Regions from separate parts of the Bacillus altaicus genome, predicted to be linked through region 2. Evidence: riboswitches for the same ligand, from Rfam matches in the RefSeq annotation. Region 2 holds a riboswitch; each other region holds the start of a gene.
The links. Region 2 has a riboswitch for S-adenosylmethionine ahead of ACE38F_RS00645 (MetQ/NlpA family ABC transporter substrate-binding protein). Riboswitches for the same ligand answer to the same signal wherever they lie in the genome.
Positions count from the first base shown of each region.

Region 1: linked by a shared signal. The riboswitch ahead of ACE38F_RS02085 (bifunctional O-acetylhomoserine aminocarboxypropyltransferase/cysteine synthase) and the one ahead of ACE38F_RS00645 (MetQ/NlpA family ABC transporter substrate-binding protein) in region 2 are both predicted to bind S-adenosylmethionine.
Region 3: linked by a shared signal. The riboswitch ahead of mtnW (2,3-diketo-5-methylthiopentyl-1-phosphate enolase) and the one ahead of ACE38F_RS00645 (MetQ/NlpA family ABC transporter substrate-binding protein) in region 2 are both predicted to bind S-adenosylmethionine.
Region 4: linked by a shared signal. The riboswitch ahead of ACE38F_RS26185 (methionine ABC transporter ATP-binding protein) and the one ahead of ACE38F_RS00645 (MetQ/NlpA family ABC transporter substrate-binding protein) in region 2 are both predicted to bind S-adenosylmethionine.

Region 1 is NZ_CM143394.1:394,888-402,546, reverse strand. It holds gene ACE38F_RS02105 (LacI family DNA-binding transcriptional regulator) at 1-573, opposite strand, end outside; gene ACE38F_RS02100 (YczE/YyaS/YitT family protein) at 672-1,298, shown strand; gene ACE38F_RS02095 (homoserine dehydrogenase) at 1,328-2,623, opposite strand; gene metA (homoserine O-acetyltransferase MetA) at 2,765-3,670, opposite strand; gene ACE38F_RS02085 (bifunctional O-acetylhomoserine aminocarboxypropyltransferase/cysteine synthase) at 3,654-4,952, opposite strand; SAM riboswitch class I at 5,046-5,150, opposite strand; gene ACE38F_RS02080 (chloride channel protein) at 5,470-6,699, shown strand; gene ACE38F_RS02075 (FMN-dependent NADH-azoreductase) at 6,767-7,393, opposite strand; gene ACE38F_RS02070 (response regulator) at 7,584-7,659, opposite strand, start outside.
Region 2 is NZ_CM143394.1:125,073-132,731, forward strand. It holds gene ACE38F_RS00620 (DUF3981 domain-containing protein) at 1-57, opposite strand, end outside; gene ACE38F_RS00625 (MFS transporter) at 148-681, opposite strand; gene ACE38F_RS00630 (FAD-binding protein) at 678-2,114, opposite strand; gene ACE38F_RS00635 (hypothetical protein) at 2,230-2,994, opposite strand; gene ACE38F_RS00640 (NAD(P)-dependent alcohol dehydrogenase) at 3,151-4,059, shown strand; SAM riboswitch class I at 4,140-4,253, shown strand; gene ACE38F_RS00645 (MetQ/NlpA family ABC transporter substrate-binding protein) at 4,339-5,151, shown strand; gene ACE38F_RS00650 (methionine ABC transporter ATP-binding protein) at 5,164-6,204, shown strand; gene ACE38F_RS00655 (methionine ABC transporter permease) at 6,179-6,847, shown strand; gene ACE38F_RS00660 (SDR family oxidoreductase) at 7,187-7,659, opposite strand, start outside.
Region 3 is NZ_CM143394.1:1,645,583-1,653,241, reverse strand. It holds gene ACE38F_RS08785 (carbon-nitrogen family hydrolase) at 1-759, opposite strand, end outside; gene ACE38F_RS08780 (pyridoxal phosphate-dependent aminotransferase) at 774-1,964, shown strand; SAM riboswitch class I at 2,017-2,122, shown strand; gene mtnW (2,3-diketo-5-methylthiopentyl-1-phosphate enolase) at 2,187-3,431, shown strand; gene ACE38F_RS08770 (2-hydroxy-3-keto-5-methylthiopentenyl-1-phosphate phosphatase) at 3,428-4,087, shown strand; gene ACE38F_RS08765 (methylthioribulose 1-phosphate dehydratase) at 4,084-4,722, shown strand; gene ACE38F_RS08760 (1,2-dihydroxy-3-keto-5-methylthiopentene dioxygenase) at 4,700-5,212, shown strand; gene ACE38F_RS08755 (hypothetical protein) at 5,532-5,807, shown strand; gene ACE38F_RS08750 (DUF3909 family protein) at 5,869-6,201, opposite strand; gene ACE38F_RS08745 (NAD(P)-dependent oxidoreductase) at 6,207-7,085, opposite strand; gene ACE38F_RS08740 (serine hydrolase domain-containing protein) at 7,090-7,659, opposite strand, start outside.
Region 4 is NZ_CM143394.1:5,084,569-5,092,227, reverse strand. It holds gene pruA (L-glutamate gamma-semialdehyde dehydrogenase) at 1-696, shown strand, start outside; gene ACE38F_RS26190 (cysteine hydrolase family protein) at 1,009-1,554, opposite strand; SAM riboswitch class I at 1,797-1,902, shown strand; gene ACE38F_RS26185 (methionine ABC transporter ATP-binding protein) at 2,026-3,045, shown strand; gene ACE38F_RS26180 (methionine ABC transporter permease) at 3,035-3,700, shown strand; gene ACE38F_RS26175 (MetQ/NlpA family ABC transporter substrate-binding protein) at 3,721-4,575, shown strand; gene ACE38F_RS26170 (DUF3926 domain-containing protein) at 4,749-4,940, opposite strand; gene ACE38F_RS26165 (ArsA family ATPase) at 4,933-6,114, opposite strand; gene ACE38F_RS26160 (MarR family winged helix-turn-helix transcriptional regulator) at 6,190-6,672, opposite strand; gene ACE38F_RS26155 (YiaA/YiaB family inner membrane protein) at 6,905-7,141, shown strand; gene gatC (Asp-tRNA(Asn)/Glu-tRNA(Gln) amidotransferase subunit GatC) at 7,283-7,573, shown strand; gene gatA (Asp-tRNA(Asn)/Glu-tRNA(Gln) amidotransferase subunit GatA) at 7,588-7,659, shown strand, end outside.

The DNA of each region.
Region 1 (7,659 bases), 270 kb from region 2:
CCTTTGGCTATTAATACTATTACTTCTTCCAATGCAATATCCGATACGTGTATGACCAGCATCTATTAAGCTTTTCATCCCGCGCAAAAATACTTTGTAGTAATCAATATGTACACTCGAAATGAAATTCGAATCTATTTCTTCACACATCACAATTGGACCAAACTTCGTATACTCTTCAAGTTTTTCCTTACTATTTGCCCGTGAACATATAATTACTCCATCAAGCTTTTTCATTTTTAACATATGTAAAATTTCAAGCTCTTTTTCTTCGCTATAATTTGTCTGGCAAAGCATCATATTATAATTGTTCTTTGCGGTTTCCTTTGATATCCCTCCAATAATGGCACTGTAATATTGATCATTTACGTGCGGCAATAAAACGCCAATTACATTCGTCTTTCCTTTCACTAAATGAATCGCATTCACATTTTGCGTATAATTTAATTCTTCTATAATCGCTAAAATCTCTTTTCGTTTCTGTTCATTCACGTACGGATGATTATTGAGTACACGCGAAACAGTTGAAACAGATACCCCAGCAAGTTCAGCAATCTTTCTTATATTCGTCATCTCATTCTCCCTTTCCCCTCAAAAATTCTCACTTGACCTGGTAAGCTTTCCACAATATATCCTTTCCTAGCAAATACATTTTGAAAGGATATACAACTATGCTTCGATTCAAACTAGAATATATATTTTTCATTGGTGGTTTACTCATTCTCTCCATCGGTATTAATATGATGACGACAATTACTTCCTTTGGACTTAGCCCTTATGATTCCTTCTTTATTGCACTATATCAAAATTTTGGGATAAGTATTGGTTTTTGGATTTTCATGATTAACCTTGTTTTTACCCTAATCGTACTCTTTTGGGACAAAAAACAAATTACAATCGGCACAATTGTCACAATGATTCTTATTTCTCTTTTTGTTGATTGGATTGGTTCTATTACAACTATTATGGACGCTATCCGCTCTCTTCCAAAATATATAACACTTATTTGCGGAAATCTATTCGTCGGAGCTGGAATTGGTCTTTACGTTTCTACAAACCTTTGCGCAGCACCTCAAGAGGCTTTTGTTTTAACGGTTGCTGAGAAAAAGAAATGGACATTTAGAAGAACAGAAATTTCATTAGCTTTTTTATTTTTAACATTAAGCTTCTTGTTAGATGGACCAATCTATTTTGGAACAATTATCTTATCCTTTACAACAGGTTGGATTATTCAAGCTTTTATTCAAGTTGGTACGCAGATTTTAAATAGAAAAAACCCTATTAAGCAAGCCGCTTAATAGGGTTTTTCGTTTTATTAGAAAAGATACTACTTAGCATCTCCTTCAATTCGATAATTTGCTTTCACACAATCTATTTCTTCATACGATTGCAATGTATGTAGAATGTACTCGTAATCTGCAAGAGAAGCACGATGCGTTACAATTACGATTTCTGCTTTCCCTTTCTCTTCAAGTGGCATTTGAATAATCTTTTCAAAACTAACACCGCGTTCAGAGAACAATGATGTAATTTTTGCAAATACACCAATTTCGTCTTTCACATGAAGTCTTAAAAACTTTTTCACAATAATTTCATCTGGCTCTTTTAGTACCTTTTGATATTGCGGGACTACAGCACTCTTTCCTGTTACACCTAACCTAATATTTTGCATTACAGCAACTAGGTCAGAAACAACAGCTGTCGCTGTCGGTAAGCTTCCTGCTCCCGGACCATAAAACATCGTTTCTCCTACCGCTTCACCATACACATAGACAGCATTATATTCATTTTGCACCGCCGCAAGAGGGTGTGCATTTGGAAGTAAAGTCGGCTCAACTGTAACCTCTAATTTCTCGCCATCTCGCTTTGCAAGACCAATTAATTTAATTGTATAACCTAAGCTCTTACTATATTCAATATCTTCTGCTGTAATAGAAGTAATTCCTTTTACCTTCACATCTCCAAGCTCTACATTTGTAGAGAAACCGAGAGTAGCCAAAATCGTCATTTTTCTTGCTGCATCTAAACCTTCTACGTCTGATGTTGGATCTGCTTCTGCAAATCCAAGCTGCTGAGCTTCTTTTAACACGTCGTTATATGCTCTCCCTTCGTCTGACATTTTCGTCAAAATAAAATTTGTCGTTCCATTTACAATTCCCATTACTTTCGTAATAAGATCTGAAGAAAGTCCTTCTACGATGCTTCGTAAAATTGGAATTCCTCCAGCTACACTTGCTTCATAAAATAAATCAGCCTTGTTATCTTTTGCCACCGCTAAGAGTTCCGCTCCGTGTAACGCCATTAAATCTTTATTTGCAGTCACAACGTGCTTCCCTCCTTTTAAAGCTTGTAAAATATATGCTTTCGCATCATCAATGCCGCCCATTACTTCGATGACAACATCAATATTAGGATTATCTAAAATTTCATTCACATCTTGTGTTAATAGAGTAGAAGGTACCTCTACCTCTCTCTCTTTCTCAATATTTTGCACCAACACTTTCGTTACTTTCACCGGACAACCGACTTGATGTATAAGTCGTTCTTGATGATCTGTAATAATACGAACTACACCACTACCAACTGTCCCAAGACCTAATAAGCCCACTTGAATTTCTTTCATAATACTGTCCACCCCTCAAAAATTGTGTTTAGATGCCATTATATAGACAAAAAATCTGAAAAACAATGTATTTTGAACATTCTGAAAAATAAGGGTTAATCTTTACAAATAAAACGCTACCACGTGTTACACAATCATTATTTACAATATATAAGGGGTTTCTTGATACACGTAATAATTCAGCCAATTAGAGAATAATAAATTCCCATGACTCTTCCACCTAACAAGTGGCTTCTCATCTGGATTATTATGTTTAAAATAATTTTTTGGCACATCAATATTTAACCCTTTTTGGCGGTCCCGTTCGTATTCTTGCTTTAACGTATCACAACTATATTCACTGTGTCCGAGTGCGAAAACTTGCCTTCCCTCTTGCCCAATAACAAGATGAACACCCGCTTCTTCAGAATTGGCTAATAACGTTAATTCTTTCACTTTTTCAATATCGTTCTCTCGTACTTCTGTATGACGAGAATGCGGAGCAAAAAACACGTCATCAAACCCTTGTAACAATTTCACATGTTGCTCGCGAACCTCATGTTCAAATACACCAAACATTTTTTCAGCAAGAGGATACTTCGGCACACCATAGTGATAATACAAACCTGCTTGTGCCCCCCAGCAAATATGAAGCGTAGATGTTACATTCGTTTTTGAATACTCCATAATACGTTCAAGCTCTTCCCAATAATCTACTTCTTCAAAAGAAAGAGTTTCAACTGGTGCTCCTGTAATAATGAGTCCATCAAATTTTTCATTCTCAATATCACGGAATGTTTTATAGAAGCTCATTAAATGGTCCTGCGCTACATTGCGAGACAGATGCGATTCCATATGAAGTAAATGAACATCTAATTGCAACGGTGTATTTCCAATTAAACGAAGTAATTGCGCCTCTGTTTCTTGTTTTGTAGGCATTAAATTTAATATAGCAATTTTCAAAGCGCGTATATCTTGTGTTGCTGCTCGCTCCTTCGTCATTACAAAAATATTTTCCTTCTGCAATACTTTGCGAGCTGGTAAATCTTTATCAATTATGATCGGCATGTTGTTTGCCTCCGACTAGCGCCGCTTCTAAATCTGCAATAATATCAGAAACATCTTCTATACCGACCGATAAACGGATTAAATCAGATGTAACGCCAGCTAAACGCTGATTTTCTGCGCTTAATTGTCTGTGCGTCGTACTAGCAGGATGTATTACACAAGTTCTTGCATCAGCTACATGTGTTACAAGAGTTGCAAGTTTTACATTTGCGATAAATTCTTTTGCTGCTTCTAATCCGCCCTTAATACCAAATGTTAAAACTCCACTAGCACCTTTTTTCAAATACTTTTGTGCTAACGAGTAATTTTCATTACTATCTAACCCTGGATAATTCACCCATTCAATGCGATCATGATTAGCAAGCCACTTAGCAACTTCGAGAGCATTTTCACTATGACGCTCCATTCGTAAATGCAATGTTTCCAGGCCAATGTTGCTAATATATGCATTGAATGGGCTCATACAGTTTCCGTAGTCTCTTAATAACTGAACTCGTGCCTTCACAATATACGCTGCTGCTCCAAAATTTTGAACATAGCTTACACCGTGATAACTCGGATCAGGTTCGACAAGCTCAGGGTATTTTCCACTTGTCCAATCGAAGTTCCCTCCGTCTATTACAATGCCGCCTAGAGAACTTGCATGGCCATCAATATACTTCGTTGTGGAATGGACAATGATATTTGCCCCATATTCAAATGCCTGGCATAAATAAGGCGTCGCCAATGTATTATCAACGATAAAAGGTACTTCTAATTCTTTTGCTGCCGCTGAAAGTTCTTTGAAATTCAAAACGTTCATTGCTGGATTTCCTAACGATTCTGCATAAACGAGTTTTGTCTTATCATTAGCAAGTGCCGCAATTTCATCTGCCGTTAAATTAGGATTAAAGAACGTAACATCGATGCCAAGCTTACGCAAACTCACCCCGAATAAATTAAACGTTCCTCCGTAAACAGTTGAAGAACAAAGTAAATGGTCTCCACTACTGCAAATATTTAAAACTGCAAGCATAATAGCTGCCTGCCCAGAAGCTGTTGCAACAGCCCCTACACCGCCTTCTAAATCTGATAACTTCTGCTCAAATGCAGCTAGAGTAGGATTTCCAATACGCGTATATATATATCCTTCTGCCTCTAAATTAAATAGTGCTGCTAAATCATCTGACGTATCGTATTTATACGTTGTACTTTGATAAAGTGGCAAAACACGCGGCTCACCATTTTTTGGCGTATAGCCACCTTGCACACAAATCGTTCCTTTCCCCCATGATTCTCCCATCTCTCATTCTCCTTTCTTTTAATGCAAAATAAAAAACTGCCCCTTCCCTGAAAACAAGAAAGGAGCAGTTTGAAAACACGCTCTAAAGGATCTTTCTTATCTCTCAGGATTATTACCTGCAGGATTTGGCACAATTCCGTTATACGGCTGTTGCCAAGGTTTCATCGGGCCTGTCCCTCCACCTTTTCTTGATAAGACTATGCAATTACCGTTGATTTTATAGCAATAATTTCCTAATGTCAAATAGTTTTTCTGAATGTTCTAAATTAATTGTAAGGAATTTAATTTAAACAATAAAAGAAATATATTCCATATTCATTTGAAAAAGACCTTTTAAAAACTCCGATCAATATATAGAATTAAATAAGTGGTTTAACCGCGTGGGTTTCAAATTTTTATGAGACCCTAATATATTGAATAAGCCAACCACTCAAAAAGATACTATATATATTCAATTCATTTCACACTAGCATATTTAATCCTTTCTACATTAAAACTTACATAACGGAGGTACAACATGACAAATAAAAAGGACATGCACTATATACTCGTCCTATATGGCATTCTTTTAGGCGCTATGGTAGGAGCTACAGTCTGGTTATTTTTAGTTACAATAAATATTGGAATTCACTTTATTTGGGGATACTTACCTACTATTTTCTCTTCTCCTCCTTATTACACCATTTGTGTAACAATCATCGGTGGTATCCTCGTTGGTTTAACACAAAAATACTTCGGTACATATCCACGTCTTATGCCGGAAGTGATGGCTGAATATAAAAAAACAGGTAGAATTGAATACAGTTTTGTACATAAAGCTACTTTAACTGCGATTATCGTTTTAATATTTGGAGCTAGTTTAGGACCAGAAGCTGCACTTGTTGGAATTATCGGTGGACTTTGTACATGGGTAGGAGATCGCTTTAAATTTGCTTTAAAGGGAATGAATGAACTAACAGAGGTTGGAATTGGTGCTACTTTAAGTGTCATTTTTAATGCACCATTATTCGGTTACTTAGCTCCGAATGAAAATGAGGGTGAACAAATTAATGAATTTTCGAAAGGAAAAAAGGCAATTGTATATTTAGCTACCACTTTTGCCGGTTTTTCAGTTTACTTATTACTTAGTAAACTCGATAATCGTGGATCCTTTATTGTTGATTTCGGGGAAGGGTCTCTTGCTCTTAATGAATGGATCGCCTTTCTACCACTTGCTAGCATTGGTGCTATAGTTGGTTTCTTTTATTTCAAATTAGAATTCGCATTAGAAAAATTAATCTACCCCTTCAGGGAATACAAAGTATCACTTGGAATTATAGGTGGTATTTTACTCGGGGTTACTGGAACTTTTCTTCCGTACACGTTATTTTCAGGGGAACATCAATTAAAAGATTTAGTCGTTGAATGGAGCCATTTATCTTTCTGGGTACTACTTCTTTCAGGAGTTTTAAAATTATGTATTACTGCCGTTTGTTTAAATACGGGTTGGCGCGGCGGACATATTTTCCCCATTATATTTGCTGGATCAAGTATCGGATATGCTATAGCTTCTATTCTGCCTATAGATCCAATATCTTCTGTAGCCATCGTCACGACAGCTATTTCAAGCTATGCATTAAGAAAACCAATAGCTATAACATTACTATTACTCATGTTTTTCCCGCTCAATTTATTATTACCGATGCTCGGGGCTGCTGCAATTGGCAATGCATTTCCGCTTCCTAAACATAACGAAACTACAAATTAATATAAAAAAAGCAGCATTAACATGTAAATGTTAATGCTGTTTTTTCGAGTGACGATTATGTTTTTAATTAAAATTCACTTGCTACTTTAGCCGCTTCTTCAAGACCTGCTGCAATGATTTCTTCTGCTTTATCTGGGAATTGGTTATGTCCTTCGATAACTACTGTTTCCATGTTTGTTGCGCCGAAGAAGCCCATCATGCTTGCTACGTATTTAACAGCCATTTCTACTTCAGCTGCTGGTCCTTCAGAATATACGCCGCCGCGTGCATTTAATAACGCAATCTTCTTATCTCCAATAAGTCCAACCGGACCTTCTGGTGTATATTTAAACGTTTTACCAGCACGGTTTAAATAATCAATATACGTGTGTAATACAGCTGGAATCGTTAAGTTCCATAATGGGAAACCGAAAATTACTTTATCCGCTTCTAGGAATTGATTTAAGTACTTATCAGCAACTGCTACCACTTTTGCTTCTTCTTCTGTTAAATCAAATCCTCTACTTGCTTTGAATGTACCATTAATCATATCTACGCCTACATATGGTAATTCTTCTTTATATAAATCAAGTTCTACTACTGTATCATTTAGATGTGCTTCTTTATAGTTTGCTAAAAATGCCTCGTATAATTTCACACTAACTGCTTGTTCCGCTGGGCGGTTGTTTGCTTTTACAAATAAAACTGTTGCCATTGTTTTTCCTCCTACTACTCACTCTTATGTTGTTATATATCACTTACGAAAAAGGGTACTCCCTTGTAATTGTTGTTGCTTACAAATATATTCTATCTTTATATCAAGACAATTACGTCCTCACATAGACGTATTTTTCCATAAAAAAAGTCCACCTTCTAAAGGCGAACTAGGTCTTACGACTTTTGTCTTATACAATTCCATTTTTCACTGCATATAATGCTGCTTGTGTGCGATCGGATAAATGTAACTTACTCAAAATACTA
Region 2 (7,659 bases):
GCTTCTAGTCCATGGAATCAAAAACAAAGTGAGAATAGCTAAAACTATAAATTTCATCAAAGGCAATGTCCCCTTTTCTTTTGTCTTCTCCATAAGTATAACAAATAAAGGGTAATCAGGTAAAAATGGGAATGAAAATACTTTTAATTACTTATCACTGCGGCTTAATATAAATCCACTAACTACATATAAAACTGAAGCAATGTAAAAAATAGTCCCTATCGTAAAGAAATCCACTAAGTAACCAGTTGCAATTATAGCTACTCCGCCACCAATTGATGTCCATACATGGTATTTCCCAATTTCGTAACCAGCTTCCTTATGTGCTACCTTTCGTGCTAACGACGTCTTCTCCGTATTGCGCTGCACAGCACCTAAAACCCCCATTAAAATTTGGAGAATATATACATGCCAAACTTCTGTTGCAATAGGGAAACAAAGCATTAATATAGCCATAGACCAAGCGTATACAATTAATAACTTTCTATCACCTACACTATCAGAGATTCTTCCAACTAACGGATATACTAGAGCTGAAGTTAAGGCAAATAAGCCGTACGCCCAGCCAAATTGCGAGAAACTATTTCCAACATTTCGAAGCAATAGTATATAAAAAGGAAATACCATACTACCCGCCATCATAATAATGCTTTGTGAGGCCACAAATCTTCTATATGTCATTTGCTATACTCCTTATAAAATAAATTCACAAACCTTTCCTCTGGGTCTACTTCCTTCTTCTTCTGAAGGAATTCTTCTATGCGAGGATACGCTTTCTTTAGTTGCTCCTTTTCCGGATAAGAATAATACGGTAAATAATAACTTCCATTATGCTTTAAAGTAACATCAATCATCTTCTGAATGACCGCTTTTGTTTTCTTTATTTCACCCTCAGAACGTCCTTGATTAATTAGAAGCACAAGCGCAAACATATCATCTTTCGCATAAGATAGCACCGCATTCTCATTCTTTTCTACATAGCGGATTGTAATGTTAAGAAGGTTTAATTCCTCTTTAGTTAAAACGCTTCGCAAATCATCTATATACTCTGCAAAACCATCTATTGGTACAAAGTACTCTTGTAAAACTTCGGTCAAGTTTGGATTATCGTATTCCATAAAAGCACTATCAGATCTCATTACGTTATTTCGAGTTTCGTGCTTACCATCTGTACGTTCAAAATAACTTCTTTGTATATCCCAAAATGCGCCCTTTCCCCAGTCACTATAACGTGATAACCCAAGTAAGAATTTCGGCGCAGCTATAATATTTTCTTCTTTTAATTTGCTGTACTCTTTCAACTTCTGTTGATCTTCTGCCAGTACATAATCTGTCACATACATTTCTTTTAAAAATGAATTTGGGGCAACAGAAATACGTGCTAAATGCATACGTATATTCTCGTCCCTTCGCACTTTATTCTTAAAGTATGAAGAGTATTCTTTATAATCTAGTACCTTCGTATGCGTTTCATACAATTCATCGTTTGTTAACTGTAGCGTCACATCTAAAATCACACCAAACAATCCGTATCCCCCAATTACATACGGAAACAAGTCAGCATTTTCTTCTCTACTTACATTACGTACCGTACCATCTGCCATTAACAATCTGAACGACTCTACTGTATCAATCAATGCTTCATGACGAATATCACGCCCATGTACATTTACACTTAATGAACCACCAACAGTAAAAATATTTTGAGATTGCATCACTTGAACTGCAAGACCATATGGATTGATTTTCTTTTGAATGTCATTCCATGTGACACCGCTTTGTACCCTAATCCTCTTCTTCTCCGGATCGAATTCTAATATTTCATTATAGCCTTTCATATCAAGCATCGTACCGTTCGGATAATACGTCTGCCCGCCTTGGCTATGTTGCATACCTGCAATAGAAATCTTCTCTCCAGAAACATTTGCATCTTGCACTAACTTTTTTAATGACCTTTCATCCTCAGCATTTTCAACACGTTTAATTTTCGTTGGAAGCAACTTTCCTACATCACTCATAATAGGATGAGCCAATTGCTCTTTGTATGTATATATAGATGTCGCGAGCAACACGGTATACGCTACAATAACAACTGCTATCTTTCTTTTTTTCAAATGGCACTCTCCTTTTCTAACGTCCTTCCTCTTCATATTGTACCTATTTTCCTAAAAAAAGTATTAACAAAAAAGAGAGCGATCCTTATTTTAGGTCCCTCCCTCATCAAGACTGTTACTTTGCTGCTGGCAGCTGTATTGGCTCAAACTTTTCGTACGATGTATATTTTGCATTCGTAATAATGTGTGCCTTATCCTCACCATTACTACTCATAATCATATCTATCTTCGCTGATTCATATTTAAAATCTTTTGTAATGATATATTCTGCATCCACTTCTTCTATCTTTGCATTTTGTGCTTGTAGCATTTTCTTCTGCGTTTCATCCATGCTAGTTAACATACTTTCTGTTTCTTGCCCTTTTAATATGAACTTCAGCTTATATTTGTCTCCGCTTTTCTCCATCTTCATTTTATCTAAAACTACTGCTGGCACTTCTAAATTATCTACAATATCTTGAGTTGCTTTCATCCCGCCAGCATTTAATTGCTCCTCCGGTACAGATATAACTTCTCCTGTATTAGGATTTTTCACCTGACCAGCAACTTTACCATCCACAGCATACACTACAACATCTGTACCAGAAACATTCATTTCAGAACGAGAATTCTTTTTCTTTGGCTCTAATTGCATTTTAGCCTTTAGTACATCCATCTCTGTTCCTTCAGCTTTTATCCCTACATCATATGTCATCGTTACATGTTCTTCATTTTTAAAAGCTTCATTCGCTTTCTTGAAAACATCCTTCGCTGCTAATTCCTTTTCTTTTTGTACCGATTCTTTTTTTGGTTCATCCGTCTTTGTTGTTTTCTCATTACTACACCCTGCACCTAAAATAATTGCAAGGGCTAAACTAGAAGTTAAAATAAGTTTTTTCATAATTCTCCCTCCTTTCCAAAAGGATATCATCTATTTTCCTCTGAAATCTATATAATTTTTAATATTTCTATTTAACTTTATTCCTCTCCTAACAACATTTTTAAAGGAATACCTAAATATGATGTAAATAAAAACAATTAAATTCAGGAGGTCATTATGAAAGCAATTATTTACACAAAGTATGGACCACCTAATGTTCTCAAACTTCAAGATGTAGAGAAACCTATTCCTAAAAAGAATGAAGTATTAGTTAAGATTCACGCAACAAGTGTAACCACTGGAGATTGTAGAATGCGAAGCTTTACTAGTCCCCTATTATTTTGGATTCCTATGCGAATTATATTAGGTTTCAAAACACCAAGAAGACCTATACTCGGTGTAGAGTTATCTGGTGAAATTGAGGAAATAGGAACGGATGTAACTCAATTTGAAAAAGGAGACCAAGTCTTTGCACTAACGGAGCTGAACGTTGGTGGTTATGCCGAATACACATGTGTGCATGAAAGCGGATTGATAGCATTAAAGCCCCTCAATTTAACGTATGAAGAAGCTGCTGTTATTCCTTTTGGTGGAACTTCAGCATTACATTTTCTGAGAAAAGGGCACATAAAAAAGGGACAACAAGTACTTATATATGGCGCTTCCGGATCAGTAGGTACCGCTGCTGTGCAACTTGCTAAATATTTCGGTGCGACTGTTACAGCTGTTTGTAGTAATTCAAATTTTGAGTTAGTACAATCTTTAGGGGCGAATCACGTAATTGATTATACGAAAGAAGATTTTACAAAGCGCGATGAACGCTACGATATTATATTCGATGCAGTTGGAAAAATTAAAAAACCCCATTGCAAGAGCGCATTAACTGCTAACGGTAAATACGTGTCAGTCAATGGAACGATGGCAAAAGTAAGCAAAGAAGATATCCTTCTACTAAAAAGGCTAACGGAAGAAGAAAAATTAAAGCCAGTTATCGATAAAACTTACCCGTTAGAAGAAATTTCAGAGGCTCATACGTACGTAGAGACAGGACATAAAAAAGGTAATGTTTCCATTACCTTAAAATAAAATATATTCAGAAAATAATATTGACAATTCTTTTTATAAGATTTACTATTAGTACCATATTTAAAAACTAAATACACATACTCTTATCAAGAGTGGCGGAGGGACTGGCCCGATGATGCCCGGCAACCGAGCTTATAACGTATAAGCTAAGGTGCTAATTCCTGCAGAACGATTTTCGTTTTGGAAGATAAGAGAGGAACCTATTTCGTCTATTCGGCACCTCTCTTATTTTTGAGAGGTGCTTTTTATTTTGGAACGTATATTAAGGGGGAATTATAGATGAAAAAGGTATTAGTAAGTATTGTAAGTGGAGCTGTCTTATTGTTAGGCGCATGTGGTGCTAATTCTGATAAAGAGGTAAAAGCATTAGATGAGAAAAAGATTACCGTTGGTGTAACAGGCGGACCTCATGAACAAATTTTTGAAAAGGTGAAAGAAGTTGCAGCAAAAGATGGCCTCCAAATCGATGTAAAGGTATTTAATGATTATGTAGCACCAAACGTATCTTTAGATGAAAAAAGCCTCGATGTAAATAGCTATCAAACCAAATCTTATTTAGACGTATTTAAAGCTGAACGTAATATGAAATTAACTGAAGTATTTTCCACAGTAACATTCCCTATGGGCATATACTCTAAAAACTTAAAAGATGTAAAAGAATTAAAAGAGGGTGACGCAATTGCTGTCCCAAACGATCCAACAAATGAGCTTCGTGCTCTAAAGCTATTTGAAAAAGCAGGGGTTTTAAAAGTTGATCCAAAAGCTACAGAAAAGGCGACTGCAAAAGATGTAATTGAAAATCCGAAAAATTTAAAGATTGTTGAATTAGAGGCATCTCAACTACCAACGCAGCTAGGTGAAGTGAAGGCAGCTGCGATTAATACAAACTTTGCATTAGGTGCAAAATTAAGTCCAGCGAAAGATTCTATTTTCCGCGAAGGAAAAGATTCACCATATGTGAACTGGGTCGTTGTTCGTACTGAAAATAAAGATGATGCTGTTGTAAATAAATTAAAGAAAGCTTATCAATCTAAAGAAGTAAAAGATTTCATTGAGAAAAAATTCGATGGTTCTGTTTTACCGTCTTGGTAGGAGCTGACTATAATGATTGAATTAAAAAACGTCTCCAAAGTATTTACAACAAAAAAAGGAACTGTTGAGGCCCTTAAACCAACTTCCCTTAAAGTAAAAAAGGGCGAAGTATTTGGAATCATCGGATATAGCGGCGCTGGTAAAAGTACATTAATTCGCTGTGTAAATTTATTAGAAAAACCAACGACAGGAAATATCATTATAAACGATCAAAACTTAACAACCTTATCGACAAAGGAACTCGCAAAAGCGAGACAAAAGATCGGCATGATTTTTCAAGGATTCAATTTACTTAAAACCGTTACCGTTTATGAAAACATCGCACTACCCTTACGTCTATCTGGCCTTCCCAAAAATGAAATTGAAAAAAGGGTAGAAAAGTATTTACGCATTGTTGATCTCTTTAATAAAAAAGATGCCTATCCAAGTGAATTATCTGGTGGTCAAAAACAACGTGTAGCGATCGCCCGCGCACTATCTCATGAACCTGAAGTTTTATTAAGTGATGAAGCAACGAGCGCATTAGATCCGGAAACAACCGATTCTATTCTTGATTTATTATTAAAGATCAACGAAGAAATCGGAATTACGATTTTGCTAATTACACACGAAATGAATGTCATCCAGCGTATATGTGACCAAGTTGCTGTAATGGAACATGGATCTGTCGTTGAGAGTGGAACCGTAAAAGATATTTTCACAAACCCACAACATGTAACAACGAAGAAATTTGTAAATAGCGCATTTGCAGCTAAAATTCCAGAAGAGGTACAGAAAAAGCTACAAAGTACTGGAGAAATCGTAACACTTTCATTTATTGGAACCTCTTCAGGAGAGCCAGCGTTAGCTGTCGCTACAAAACGTTTCCACGTATATCCTAATATTTTATCAGGCAATATTACGCAGTTAAAACATGAGGCATATGGGAGACTGGTCGTTCATATGCAAGGTGAAAAAAGTGAAGTACACCGTGCCTTATCATTTTTACAAGAACAAGGAATTATCGTAGAAGGAGGTAGAACCGATTATGGGAAACAAATCCTTTTTGGATGAGTGGGGTAACTTAATATGGGAAGCAACAATTCAAACCTTTCAAATGACATCTATTTCACTACTTATCTCTATTCTAATTGCATTACCACTCGGTGTAACACTCGTTTTAACAAGACCTGGTGGCCAACTAGAGAATAAAATCGTATATCCGATTCTTAATACAATTATTAATGTCATTCGCTCTCTGCCATTTATCATTCTATTATTCTTTATTTTACCTTTTACAAAATTTCTAATGGGGACATCTATTGGTGTGCAAGGTGTTATCGTACCACTTGTCGTATTCACAGCTCCCTATATTGCTCGTTTAATGGAAACGGCTTTATTAGAAGTGGACCGTGGTGTTATTGAAGCATATCAAGCAATGGGAATTTCTACTTTAAAAATCATTTGGCACGTCATGGTTAAAGAAGCTCGTCCATCTCTCGTACTCGGATTAACAATCGCAACGATCGGCTTAATCGGTGCAACAGCAATGGCTGGACTTGTAGGTGCTGGAGGCCTTGGTGATCTCGCATATCGATTCGGGCATTTACGCTACGAACCTGAAGTAATGTATGCAACAGTCTTTATTTTAATCATTCTCGTTCAAGGATTACAGTCATTAGGGAATGGTATAGCGCGGAGATTGAAGAAAGATTAAAAAGAAGGTATCTCGCTGAAATGAGATACCTTCTTTTTTAGTAACTACTCAGCCATACATTTCATTTAGAAGTTGGATAAGGCGTATTATTCCGGCGAGAATACGCCCCTTATTGCCTATAGAAAGTTATTTTCATTTTTCAGCATATAGATTGCTACCATGAAGATAAAAATGGACCTACACCTTGCTACCTTTCTTTGTTTTAAAACTTTGTGCGTGGCAGGAAAAGGCACTGACCGCTCCTATACATAGCCAGTCACCCCTCGACCATTTTAAAAAATGCTTTTTCTGTCGGTTTTTCATAGAATGACTGAGTAGTTACCTCTTTTATTTATAAATTTATCTCTTAAATCCACCTTCTGAATGAATAACTTGCCCTGTAATCCACCCAGCTTCTTCGCTCACTAAAAACTTAATAAGCCTTGCTGCATCCTTTGGTTCACCAATTCTGCCAAAAGGAAACATCGGTGTTAACCCACGCTTTATCTCTTCAGTCATCCATCCCGTATTAGTTGGGCCTGGATTAATCGCATTAACCGTTATCCCTAAATGAGCCACTTCTGCTGATAACGTACTAGTGAGAGCGTCAATAGCTCCCTTCGTCGTTGCATACGCTAATTCTCCAGCCATAGGCCCTTTAAATTGTCCCGAAGTAATATTAACGATTCTACCACCTGATTCTTTATCAAATCCTTGAGCAAACTTACTACTTAACAATGTAGTGCCGCGAACATTTACCATATAATGTTTATCTAACTCTTCAGCAGTCAAATTGGAGAAATCATTATTCGTAGAGTACGCTGCGTTGTTAA
Region 3 (7,659 bases), 1.5 Mb from region 2:
ATTTGCCTCTACTACAACTTCACCCCAAGGATCGACAATTAAAGAATGACCTGCAAACTCATTGTTCGGATCCTTTCCTGCTCTATTACATGCTACAACATAACACTGGTTTTCAACTGCTCTCGCCTGTAAAAGCAAACGCCAATGTGCTAAACGAACTAATGGCCATTCTGCTACAACAAATAAAACTTTTGCCCCTTTAGCAGTATGAACACGCATCCACTCCGGAAAACGAATATCATAACAAATTATGCCAGCGCACTCTACATCATCTAGCTTAAATTCACCTGTCTCATTGCCAGCTACTAAATATTTATGTTCATCCATAAGCTGAAATAAATGTACTTTACTATATTCATTGACTAGCTTCCCTTCATTGTTTACAACATACATTGTATTTGTAACACCTTGCTCTGTTTGCTTTGCTATGGAACCACCAACAATATGTACACCATATTGTTTCGACCATTCTTTCAACTTTTCTTTCGTTTCCAATCCATCCCTATCTGCAATTTCAGAAAGTCTTGTTAAATCATATCCTGTTGTCCATAATTCTGGTAAGACGATAACATCTGGTCTTTCCTTCATCGCTTCGCTTATTTTATTTTTAGCATTCTCAATATTTTTTTCTACATCTCCAAAGATAATATCCATTTGAATACATGCCACTTTCATTTTGTCCGCTCCATTCTTAATTTTTTCTTTACAAAATACTGGAAAGATTATATCATTTGTCACTAGAATTGTAACAACTTTCAAAAGAGGTGGAAAGTATGAAAAATTTTCAACCTTCCAAAGTAGTAACATCATTGCCGACACAATTTTTCGCTTCACTTGTTGCAAAAGTTAACAAAGTCGTTGCAGCTGGTCACGATGTTATTAATCTAGGTCAAGGTAATCCAGATCAACCAACACCGCAGCATATCGTAAAAGCTTTACAAGATGCGGCTGAAAAGAGCATTCATCATAAATATCCGCCATTTCGCGGACATGAAAGCTTAAAAGAAGCCGTGGCAACATTCTATCAACGCGAATATGATGTAGTAGTAAATCCAAAAACTGAAGTTGCTATTTTGTTTGGCGGAAAGGCTGGATTAGTAGAATTACCAATTTGTTTTACAAACCCTGGTGATACCATTCTCGTTCCAGATCCAGGCTATCCAGATTATTTATCTGGAGTTGCTTTAGCAAAAGCGCACTTTGAAACAATGCCGCTTATTGCAGAAAATAATTTTTTACCGGATTATACAAAAATTGATGACTCTATTGCCAAGCAAGCAAAGTTAATGTTTTTAAACTATCCAAATAACCCTACCGGTGCTACAGCATCAAAAGATTTCTTTGATGAAACCATTCATTTTGCTAATAAACATAGTATATTAGTTGTTCATGATTTTGCTTACGGTGCTATCGGATTTGATGGTCAAAAGCCTGTTAGTTTCTTGCAGGCAGACGGTGCCAAAGATACAGGAATTGAAATTTACACTTTATCGAAAACTTTCAATATGGCTGGATGGCGTATTGCTTTTGCAGTGGGGAATGAAAGTGTCATCGAAACAATTAACCTATTGCAAGATCATATGTATGTTAGTATTTTTGGTGCAGTTCAAGATGCTGCCCGCGAAGCACTATTAGGCTCGCAGTCTTGTGTGGTAGAACTTGTTAATAGTTATGAATCTCGAAGAAATGCTCTTATTAAAGCTTGTCACTCGATTGGTTGGAATGTAAATATTCCAACCGGATCATTCTTTGCATGGCTTCCTGTACCAGAAGGCTATACATCTGAGCAATTTTCTGATATTTTGCTAGAAAAAGCACATGTCGCTGTTGCCCCTGGTATTGGATTTGGTGAGCACGGCGAAGGATATGTTCGTGTTGGTCTCTTACATACAGAAGATCGATTACGAGAAGCAATTAATCGAATTGATAAATTAAATTTTTTCAAAAAGTCATTGACAACATAAAAAAAATCTGACAAAATTCAGTTATCTTAAAAATTTAAACATTTCTAAATACTTCTTATCAAGAGCAGGTGGAGGGACGAGCCCGACGAAACCCGGCAACCGATCTACAATTGTAGACACGGTGCTAATTCTCGCAGCGTTACGCTGACAGATAAGGAGCTGGTTGTAAAAAAACCTCTCCTTAGCTGAGAGGTTTTTTTATTTAACTAGGAGGTTATAACAATGAGCGGAATTATAGCGACATATTTAATCCACGATGATTCTCACAACTTAGAAAAGAAAGCAGAACAAATTGCAATTGGTTTAACAATTGGTTCATGGACTCATTTACCACACTTATTACAAGAACAATTAAAACAACATAAAGGCAATGTCATTCATATTGAAGAGTTAGACGAACAAGAACATATTAACTCCTATCTTGGCAAAAAAGTATTACGTGGAATCATTAAAATTCATTATCCATCGCTGAACTTCAGCCCAGACTTACCAGCCATTTTGACAACAACATTTGGAAAACTTTCGTTAGATGGGGAAATTAAACTAATTGATTTAACATTCTCAGACGAATTAAAGAAACAGTTCCCTGGACCGAAATTTGGAATTGAAGGCATCCGAAACCTTTTACAAGTTCAAGATCGCCCTCTTCTAATGAGTATTTTCAAAGGGATGATAGGACGGAATATTGGATATTTAAAAACTCAACTACGCGATCAGGCAATTGGAGGCGTAGATATTGTAAAAGATGATGAAATTTTATTCGAAAACTCATTAACACCACTTACAAAAAGAATTGAATCTGGGAAAGAAGTTTTACAATCTGTATACGAAACTTACGGACATAAAACTTTATACGCAGTAAATTTAACAGGGCGAACTTATGATTTAAAAGAGAACGCGAAACGTGCGGTGTTAGCTGGAGCAGACATTCTTTTATTTAATGTATTTTCTTATGGATTAGATGTACTGCAATCACTTGTAGAAGACGATGAAATTCCAATTCCTATTATGGCACACCCTGCTGTAAGTGGCGCATATTCGTCATCGAAACTATACGGGTTCTCTTCGCCATTACTACTTGGAAAATTACTACGTTACGCTGGTGCTGATTTCTCTTTATTCCCATCACCATACGGCAACGTTGCATTAGAAAAAGAGGAAGCCCTTCTCATTACAAAAGCATTAACTGAGGAAGACCACTATTTCAAGAAAAGTTTTTCTGTTCCATCTGCTGGAATTCATCCTGGTTTCGTTCCCTTTATTCTACGAGATTTTGGTAAGGATGTTGTTATTAACGCCGGCGGCGGGATTCATGGGCATCCAAATGGAGCTCAAGGCGGTGGCAAAGCTTTCCGTGCTGCAATTGAAGCTACTTTACAAGGTAAACCACTCCATGAAGTGGATGAAATAAATTTGCATAGCGCACTACAAATATGGGGAAATCCTTCTCATGAGGTGAAATTATGAGTATTCAAGTATTTTGTGATTTCGATGGTACGATTACAAATAACGATAATATCATGTCCATTATGGAAAAATTCGCACCACCAGAAGCAGAGGAAATAAAGCAAAAAATTTTATCGCAAGAACTTTCTATTCAAGAAGGTGTTTCTCAATTATTTCGATTAATACCTATTAATCTACACGATGATATTATTCAGTTTTTACAAGAAACTGCTGAAATCCGTACAGGTTTTCATGAATTCATACAATTTATTAATGAAAATAACATTTCCTTTTACGTTATATCAGGTGGAATGGATTTCTTCGTCTATCCACTCTTACAAGAAATAATCCCTAAAGAACAAATTTATTGTAATGCAACTGACTTTTCAGGAGAATTTGTTGAAGTTAAATGGCCGCACCCTTGTGACGAGCAATGTCAGCATAGTTGCGGTCTCTGTAAATCATCATTAATTCGGAAACTAAGCTCTAAAGATGATTTTCATATTGTGATAGGAGATTCCATTACTGATTTACAAGCAGCAAAACAAGCAGATAAAGTATTTGCCCGTGACTTCCTTATTACAAAATGTGAAGAAAATCATATTGCTTATACATCCTTTAATACATTTCACGATATTCAAGTCGAATTACAACATTTGTTGGAGGTGAAATCATGAAACAACTTTTTCGTCAATGGTATGACTTAAGTGAAATAAAAAAAGAATTAACAACTCGGAATTGGTTTCCAGCAACGAGTGGAAATATTTCTATAAAAGTCAGTCATGATCCCCTTACTTTTCTTATTACAGCAAGTGGAAAAGATAAAACAAAAACCACTCCAGATGATTTTCTATTAGTAAATCATCAAGGAGTTCCCGTTTTAGAAACTGAATTACGCCCTTCAGCAGAAACAATATTGCATACACATATTTATAACAGTACGAATGCTGGGTGCGTACTTCATGTTCATACAACTGATAATAATGTCATCACAAATTTGTATAGCGATAAAGTCACCCTTCAAAATCAAGAGATTATTAAAGCTCTTGATATTTGGGAAGAAGGTGCAACGATTAACATTCCTATTATCGAAAATGATGCTCATATCCCAACGCTTGGAGAGAAATTTCGAAAGCATATACAAGGAGATTCAGGAGCAGTATTAATTCGAAACCATGGCATTACCGTATGGGGCCGTGATAGCTTTGATGCAAAAAAAAGATTAGAAGCTTATGAGTTTTTATTCCAATTTCATATAAAATTATTATCAATTCAAGGAGGCGTTTCTAATGGCGCAAATTCGTATTCATGAGGAAAATACTCGTATTGAGAATGAAGTAGAAGTATCAACCTTTCTACAAGGAGAAGATGTTTTATATGAGAAATGGAATATTTCTAAACTTCCTACTCATTTAAAAGAAAATTACTCCTTAACAGATGAAAATAAAGCTGAAATATTAACGTTGTTTTCAAAAGAAATTGCGGATGTTTCAGAGCGCAGAGGTTATAAAGCATATGATGTGATTTCACTTTCAAATAGCACACCTAACCTTGACGAGTTATTAATTAATTTTCAAAAAGAACACCATCATACTGACGATGAAGTTCGCTTTATTGTCAGCGGTCATGGCATCTTCGCTATTGAAGGAAAAGATGGTCGATTCTTTGACGTTGAACTTGAGCCTGGTGATCTTATATCTGTACCTGAAAATGCAAGACACTATTTTACCTTACAAGATGATCGCCAAGTTGTAGCTATTCGTATTTTTGTTACAACAGAAGGTTGGGTTCCAATTTATTAAGGTAGCTAGTTGAATAAAAGAACTTGGAACCCCTTTTCCAACCTTTTATTCACTCTACATATATACATCCTCCTATGGAACAGGCTTATTTCATAACATTGAAGTAAGCCTGATTTTTTATTTACTAAAATGATTTGTCCCTTTCGTTTGTTTAAATCAAATATATCGAATCATAATTCCACTTTATCAAGTGCATTTCGGAATACTTTTTGAACATTTATTGAACTTTTTTTGAATTTTTTCTGAAAATTCTGTTTTGCGTATGATATACTACAACTAATAAGAAGGAAAAGAATATTGCAAACAGAGGGGGATAATCATGAGTTTACTTATCGCACTTATACTAGGAGTTATATGCGGAGCTATTCCTGTCATTTTAGGAGCTATTATGGAAGAATTAGAAGTTGGTGTTTTAGGTTTTGCTGCATCGTGTGTAAGCGCTTTATTTTTCGGTTTATATGGTGCTATTCCTGTTTCTATTCTGTGCGCATTTTATATACTACGCCATGCTCGCGCGAAACAGTTGGGTCCTAATCACATTGCACAAGTTATTCCATTCCCAATTGAAAGATGCCGTCGCGCTTCCAGCCTATAGATTATCCAACTTAAATATTATGCCTGCCTAAATAAATAAAAAGTCCTCAAATGAGGACTTTTTATTTATTTTCTTCTAGAAATTGAAACAATTCTTGCAAATGAAGTGCATCTTCGCTATAGCTAACGGATACATGACATGTCCCTTCAATCTCAGCATGCATATAAAGAGCAATTCCATCCCGATCATATTTCAATGCCAAATAAAACTCCATTTCCTCTAACATCTTTTTCGAGGTTCGGATAACATAATGCCCTTTCTCATCTCTTCCATATTCAAAATCTGGTTCAAAATCGTATTTTTGTTTAAAAGCTTCTTTTTGCTTATCATTAATCTGTACACAAGTTGCTCGCTGCACAGCATCAATCATTTCGTCAAACTTTTGGAGATCCATCTCATTTACCCCCTTATATACTTTTTGTATAATACTTGTGTTCCACTATTCTCTTTTCCATCTGCGATTAGCTCTTCATACAATTCCTTCGCTAGGGTTAGGCCCGGTACTGGTAATTGTAATTTTTCAGCTTCATCTAAAGCAATCTTCATATCTTTCATAAAATGCTTTACATAAAAGCCAGGTTCAAAATCTCCTTTTAACATTCGAGGAGCTAAATTACTTAATGACCAGCTACCTGCTGCTCCTGTCGAAATACTCTCTAATACTTTATCTGCATTAAGTCCAGCCTTTTTCGCATACGCTACCGCTTCACATACTCCTATCATGTTAGAAGCAATTGCAATTTGATTGCACATTTTTGTATGTTGTCCACTCCCAGCAGGGCCTTGCAACTGAATATTTGTTCCTAGTTTTTCAAATAGAGGTAAGCAAATATCATATATTCTGTTCTCTCCACCGACCATAATTGCTAGTCTAGCTTCTTTAGCTCCAACATCCCCTCCAGATACTGGTGCATCTAATGTATATATATTCTTGCTTTTCGCAACTTCATTAATACGTTTTGCCAATGTTGGTGTCGATGTTGTAAAGTCAATTGCTATCGTACCTTCATTTGCATGTTCTAAAATTCCATCTATCCCAAAATACACTTCTTCTACATCATGAGGATAACCAACCATCGTCATAACAACATCAATTTGCTTTACTAACGCTTTCGGTGTATCACACCAAGTCGCACCCTCTTGCACTAAAGAATCCGCCTTTTCCTTCGTTCTATTATATACATATACTTTATAACCACTTTGCATTAAATGGTTAACCATACTTTTTCCCATCACACCAATACCAATGAAACCTATTGATAAATTTTTATTCTCCATCTTCTCATCCCCTTTGTTCTAATAAATCATTTACCATCTTCCTAAATTCCTTATTAAAATCATCATCCAAACTATTTTTCACATTTGAGAATAAAATAACAAACGTTCCTTTTTCTTTATTGAAATTATTAAACGTATTCCAACCAGATAGTACACCATGGTTATGGAAAAAATCAGGATATATGTAAAAGCTAAATGCATATTTTCTTTCTTGTGAAGGTGTAAACATCGCTTGTATACTTTGTTCTGAAAGAAGCTTTCCATTTATAATCGCTTCATCTAATTTCTTCATATCTCCTACTGTCGTATACATCTCACCAGAACCATATAACCAGTCCATCCCTAATTTTTGCGCTGGTACAAGTTCTTGATCTTTCTTCACATAACCCTTCGTGAAGTTTTTATCTCCAGGTACCATATTTCCCATACCTGATTCATGCATCTCTGCCTTTGTAAATATATTTTCTTTTATATAATCTCCTAAAGGCTTTTTCGTTATATTTTCTATAATATAAGCGAGCACCATATAATTATAATCCGTATACTTCCAACCTGTTCCTGGTGGAAAATCTAA
Region 4 (7,659 bases), 160 kb from region 2:
GCTGAAATGGGCGGTAAAGATACAATCGTTGTTGATAAAGAAGCAGATCTTGAATTCGCAGCTAAATCTATCGTTGCATCAGCATTCGGATTCTCAGGACAAAAATGTTCTGCATGTTCTCGTGCAGTAATCCATGAAGATGTATACGATCATGTATTAAATCGTGCTGTGGAATTAACAAAAGAATTAACAGTAGGTAACCCAGATGCAAAAGACATCAACATGGGACCTGTTAATGACCAAGCTGCATTCGATAAAGTAATGAGCTATGTTGCAATTGGTAAAGAAGAAGGTAAAATCGTATCAGGTGGCGAAGGAGACGATTCTACAGGCTGGTTCATCCAACCAACAATCGTTGCTGACGTTGCAGAAGATGCTCGTTTAATGAAAGAAGAAATCTTCGGACCAGTAGTAGCATTCTGTAAAGCAAAAGACTTTGATCATGCACTTGCAATTGCAAATAATACAGAATACGGTTTAACAGGAGCAGTTCTTTCTAACAACCGTGACCATATTGAAAAAGCACGTGAAGACTTCCACGTTGGTAACTTATACTTCAACCGTGGATGTACTGGTGCAATCGTAGGTTACCAACCATTCGGTGGCTTTAACATGTCTGGTACAGACTCTAAAGCTGGTGGCCCTGACTACTTAGCACTTCATATGCAAGCAAAAACTACTTCTGAAACTTTATAAGAAATAGTAAAAGAGATCTTCACAGTTTGTGAAGATCTCTTTTTTTGAGAAATTCTCTATATATAGAAGCTAGTTAATTTAAATCGAGAAATAGTTACCAAATATTACTATGTATTCTTTAGAATTAGTTAAACCCTATTAATATCGGGATAAACATGAAAATAGAAACAAAACAGCGAGAAAAATTGACTTATTAGTCATATTTTTTAGTATTCATTTTGAGGATTTCCTGTATAATACAATTTGAAAGAAAATCTATGGTTTGACAAGAGAACACTCCTTTCGGTTTTGCTAACTGAAAGGGGTGTTTTTTTAGGTCGCTAAAAACTCTTCTGTACTCATTATATTTGCGTATACTCCATTTAAACTCGCCAAAATTGTATTATGAATATAAACAGCTGGTATAGTAGCATTCTTAAATGAAAGATCTTTTGTAGCACAAGCATCGTGTATTACGGTACAGTGAAGGCCAAAATCAAAAGCAGCCCTTACCGTAGCATCAATACACATATGGGTCATCATCCCGCAGATTACGACGTGCTCAATTCCTGAACGTTGTAATCGTTCTAGAAGATCAGTTTCTCGGAAGCTATTTGGATAATGTTTAAGGATAACGGATTCCTCTCTAAGTGGACGGACATTTTCGTGAATATGGACACCTTCTGTATTGGGTAGGAAAAAAGTAGCACTATCCTTTATAGCTACATGTTGGATATGAAAAATAGGTTCGTTTCTAATTCTAAAATGTTGTAGTAGCTGATCAGCATATTCACTTGCTTCTACGGGATTACGTAATTCCATCTTGCCATTTGGAAAATAATCATTTTGAATATCGACGAGCAAAAGGGCTGTTTTCATATATTTATCTTCCTCCGAATTCATATTGAAATACTGTTATTCAATTAGTAGAGAAGATTCTCCTCTTTAAAAGTATGAGTGAGGAGGATGTTACATAACTATAAAAATTACTATTGTATTGTGATTTTTTTATTTGAAAATTTTAATAGAGGAATAATTAATATTTTTCTAAAAAATATATTGACTCTTATTATTCTGAGTTCTATAATGAGAATTAATTAAACGACAATTAAATCGATACACTCTTATCCAGAGAGGTGGAGGGACTGGCCCTACGATACCTCAGCAACGGGTTTTTTAATACCGTGCTAACTCCAGCAAGCTTAAAGTAGGCTTGGAAGATGAGAAGATGTGAACGAGTACATATAAGTGCTCTCCTTCTTATCTTTTACAAGTGATAAGAAGGAGAGCACTTTTTATTTTACCTCGAAAGCTCTACTTCAAGTTTTACAGCATATAGGAGGGAAGAAAATGATTTCTTTTAACAATGTAAGTAAAGTATATGAATCAGGTGGGCAATCTGTTCATGCGGTGGAGGATGTAACGCTGTCAGTTGAAAAGGGCGAAATTTTTGGCATTATCGGATTTAGTGGTGCTGGAAAGAGTACGTTATTACGTTTAGTAAATATGTTAGAACGACCAACTGCAGGAACAATTTCAATAGACGATAAAGATATTACATCATTATCGGCGAAAGAGTTACGGAAACTAAGACAAAGAATTGGGATGATTTTTCAAAGCTTTAATCTATTTAATTCAAGAACAGTGTTTGGGAACATTGCTTATCCATTAAGGTTAGCGAAATTGCCGAAGAATGAGATAAAAGAAAGAGTGAATGAACTACTAAAGTTTGTTGGTTTAGAAGATAAAGCGAACTATTATCCAGAACAGTTATCAGGTGGACAAAAGCAGCGCGTTGGGATTGCAAGAGCACTTGCGACATCACCGGATATTCTCATATGTGATGAGGCAACATCAGCTTTAGATCCGGAAACAACAACAGAAATTTTAAATTTATTAAAGAAAGTAAATAGAGAGTACAATTTAACGATTCTACTTATTACACATGAAATGCACGTTGTGAAAGAAATTTGTCACCGTGTAGCTGTTATGGAAAAAGGAAAAGTAATTGAAGAAGGAAAACTGTTTGACGTTTTCACACAACCAAAAACAAAGACAACTCAAAATTTTGTACGCTCTGTTATTAATGATCACTTACCAGAAAGTGTTCTAGCGAAAATTCAAAACGGAGGTCAGATTTATCGCCTGACTTTTACTGGGGAAGAGACAGGGCAGCCTGTACTATCATATATTGCGAAAAACTATAACGTCGATGTAAATGTTCTTTACGGAAATATTATTGAACTCCAAAATGTGCTATTTGGAAATCTTCTTGTAGAACTACAAGGTGAACAGAAAGAAATTCAAAAAGCATTACAACATCTAAGACTGCAAGTGCAGCTGAAGGAGGTAGAAGCTCATGCGAGTTGATTGGAGTATATTTTGGCCTCGCATATTAGATGCGACGGGGGATACCCTCTTAATGGTAATTGTAACCCTTATATTCGCTACAATTCTTGGTATACCTCTAGGTTTGCTTTTATATGTAACGAGAAAAGGAAACTTTTTAGAAAATAAATGGGTCTTTTCTATTCTTAATATCATAATTAATACAATTCGTCCGGTTCCATTCATTATCTTTTTAGTAGCTTTAAGCCCACTAACAAGAAGTGTTATTGGAACAACGATTGGAACAGCGGCAGCAATCTTCCCAATGACGTTAGTTGCATCAATTGGTATTGCTAGAATGGTTGAAACAAATCTTGTTTCTGTTCCGAAAGGGGTAATTGAAGCAGCGCAAGCAATGGGTGCTTCACCAATTAGAATTGTTTTTGAAATCCTCGTGCCAGAAGCGTTAGCACCATTAATCTTAGGTGTAACGTTTATGACAGTTGGTTTAATTGAATTTTCAGCAGTTGCTGGGCTTGTCGGTGGTGGCGGTCTTGGTGACTTAGCGATGACATATGGTTATCAACGTTTTGATACGTCAGTGATGTTCGTAACGGTTGTTTTACTTATCATTCTCGTACAGATAGCTCAAAATTTAGGGAACTACTTTGCGAAAGTCTTTTTACGCAGATCATAAAAGGAAGAGGGGAAAAGAAAATGAAGAAAATTTTAGCATTTGCATTATCAGCGATCGTAGGAATTACAGCCTTAAGCGGCTGCTCAGGTGGAGACACAGGTGCAGGAGCTAAAGAGAAAGTAGTTCGCATTGGTGTAACTGGAACGGATGGAAACGCTTGGGAAATTGTAAAGGAAAAAGCTGAAAAAGAAGGGATTAAAGTTAAACTGATTGAGTTCTCTGATTATACAACGCCAAATAAAGCGTTAGCTGATGGAGATATTGAACTAAACTCATTCCAGCACATTGCTTTCTTAGAGCAATTTAAAAAGGAGCATAGATTAGATATTACAGCTGTTGGTACAACACAAATTGCACCGATGGGCTTATACTCTGAAAAATATAAGAAAGCAAATGAAATCCCAGATGGTTCAGAAATTGCTATTCCAAATGATCCAACGAACCAAGCACGTGCATTAAAACTTCTTGATGCAGCTGGATTATTAAAGCTTAAGAAAGATTTTGGTCTATTTGGGGATCCAAGCGGCATTGCTGAAAATCCGAAGAAGCTAAAGATTACACCGGTTATCGCACAGCAAACACCTCGTGTGTTAAAAGATGTAGCGGCTTCAGTTATTAATAACGGTGTTGCTGGTCAAGCTGGATTAGACCCAGCGAAGGATCCAATTTTCTTAGAAGATCCAAATAATGAAAATGCAAAGGCCTATATTAATATTTTCGCAGCTCGTACGAAAGATAAAAAGGATCCAACACTGAAAAAAGTAATTGAACTATATCATTCAAAAGAAGTAACAGATGCAATTAAGAAAGAAACAAATGATGGTTCCATTTCAGTAGATCTTTCACTTGATGAGCTTGAAAAAATCGTAAAATAATTATTGAGTTTAACGACTAACAGTAGGAACCCCTCCGCTGTTAGCTCGTTAAACATATAATCTACTTAACAAACAAAACCCTAATTCTGTACCTTCCAATTTTGTATAACATAGAATCCAATGTTTGTTAAGTAGAGTGATGGACCAGGAGTTTTCCTGGTCTTTTTTTATGGTTATTCAATCATGATACTTTTTAAATTATCTTCGTGATGCTCTTGTTCTTTCGGATAAGCAGCTAGCTCCTCTTGTAAAATATTTAGTGCTTGCTTAGCTGATTGCTGAATCGGATTCGGTAACTCTTCTAATATAAGCATACCGAATTTTATTTTTGTACGAATTACCTTTCTTAGTAGTTCATCATGCATGTACTACACCTCCAAACCGAATATTTAGTACATCATCTTCAAACTTAGCTCCTTGAATAGAAAGGTGCGTTAATGTTTTTGGCAAGGTGATATTTCGCTTCGCAGAACCGGCTCGAATAATAAGTTCATCACCTTTTTGATTTAATGAAAGTTCACTTTTGTTTGAGAAGGGAATGGACAGAACGAAAATATACTCATCGCCATCTTTTTTTACATATTGTGTGCGACCGTTAAATTTCACTTCCGTAGGAGAAGAGTCAGATTTAAATAAAGCGTCTCCTACACGTTCTAACATAGACAAACCAACAACTTCTTGTTCAAACATCGGAGCTTCGTAAATAGGAAGTGGCTGAAAACTATCTTGAATTAATGTTTTATATTTCTTTTGTGTATCTTTCCATGCCTGAAAATAAGGATCGGTGACAGTGTTAGGGATGATGCGGTTAATCATAATGGCATCAACGTTATAATCGTATAAGTTTAAATACGTAAAGCTGCGCTGAGCTTCTTTAATGACCATTTTTTCAGGATTTACAACAACGCGAATGCTGGTTACCTCTCGGTTTGATAAAATATCTCTCATTTCTCCAAGCTGTTCAAGTGTATTTGTTAATTCGTCCATAATATCATCGGTTGGAAGGGGGACACCAAGGAGTGGTTGAGCTACAGGACGAACGACTTTTAAAATTTTTCTTTTAATAGGAAAGAGTTTTTCCATCCACCAGCCGAGCATGTCTGGAAAGCTGAGCATTGCTAAAGTTTCTCCAGTCGGTGCGCAATCAATAATGATGACGTCGTAAGTGTTGTGTTTATAGTAATCGAGTACTCGAAGTAAGCTAATTAAATCTTCCATACCAGGGAACATCGTTAATTCTTCTGTTGTAATATCATCGGCTGCTTTGGAAGTGAAGAGTAGTGTAATATATTTCTGCAATTTCCCCCAGCCTTTTTCCATTTCATAAATCGTATTAATCTCTTGTGCCCATAAGTTTTCGCGAATTTCTAATGGTTCAGAAGATAGCTTTATACCAAATGAATCTCCTAAACTATGAGCAGGATCTGTGCTCATTACTAATGTTTTTAATCCTTGTTTTGAACTTTGAAGTGCTGTTGCTGCTGAAATGCTAGTTTTTCCTACGCCGCCTTTACCTGTATACAAAATAATTCTCATCATTTTATCCCCTTTGTTTCGAATGTCGAATATTACGAGTATCGAAGTAAATGGTTGAATAAAAACCCAGTTAGGGCTTTATTCAATCGGAATGTTTTTCATTTTAGGTGTAGAAACCTTTTCTTCTGTTTTTTGCTGTGATGTAGCAATGTGATTCATGATCTTTTGGAAGATTTGTAGTAAGAATGCTTTTTCTTCTTCTGACAATGCTTCCGTCACTAGGCTAAAGTAATGGGCCGCATTTTGTTTCACTTCTTGAACGAGCATTACGCCGTTTTCTGTTAAACGAATTAATACAATGCGTCGATCGCTTTCATCACGGTAGCGTTCAATATAGCCCTTTTTTACAAGGCGATTTACAACGCCTGTCGTTGTACTCATCGGTATATCAAGAAGATCAGCGATTTTTGTCATTGTAATATCTGTATTTCGCTCCATCCAAAGTAAACAAAATACTTCTGTTTTGGAAAGTGTTAAATCAAGGCTTACCCATTCTTCAGGATAGAAAAGTTTCTTGGCGTTATCTAGCAGTAAGTCTAAAAAATGTTCATATTGCAACAATTATTTCCACTCCAGTATATTTCGAGGTTCGTAATATTTGTTTTTATTTTATGTGGAATTGAAATAAATGTCAATGATTTTGATTATTTTTTCAGATTAGAAAGAAAATAATCTTCAAAATAGCAATTTTTTGTGATAGATTAATAAATAGAAAAAAGAAAATTTACATAAAAATCCATTGTGATAAATATATTTATCTATAATGGGTGTACAGCTAACGAGGGGGAGAACGATGAGAAGACGAAATACGCAAGCGTTCACGTTTTTAGCATGGACTTCATTTGTTTGTGCGTTGTCAGGAATGCTAATTGGGATTTACACGTTAGATGAAACGCTTAGTGTAAAAGGGTACTATTTAATAGGAACATTATTTTTAACGATGTCTTGTTTTGTATTACAAAAAACAATTCGTGATAATGAGGAAGATAATGAAAGATTTCCGAAAAATAAATCGTTAGATAAAGAGTAAATTGTAAAGAAAGGCACTTGCCTTTCTTTTTTTATGTAAAAATGCCGTAAGTGCCGTGTGTTGACTTGCTTGAAGTACTGGAAATTTGGTATCATCAATAGTATTGTAGATTGAACGATATATTATGGAGGTGGCCTAGCCGTGTCAAGAATTTCCGTTGAGAATGTAAAGCACGTAGCACATTTAGCACGTCTTGCAATTACTGATCAAGAAGCAGAAAAATTTCAAAAACAACTAGATGCAATTGTTACATTTGCAGAACAGTTAAATGAATTAGATACAACTGATGTAAAACCAACAACTCATGTATTAACTATGAAAAATGTTATGCGTGAAGATGTGCCAGAAAAAGGTTTACCAGTAGAAGAAGTATTAAAAAATGCACCGGATCACAAAGATAATCAAATCCGTGTTCCAGCAGTATTAGAATAGAGGAGGGAATTTCGATGTCATTATTTGATCATTCTGTATCAGAGTTACATAAGAAGTTAAACAACAAAGAAATTTCCGTTACGGAT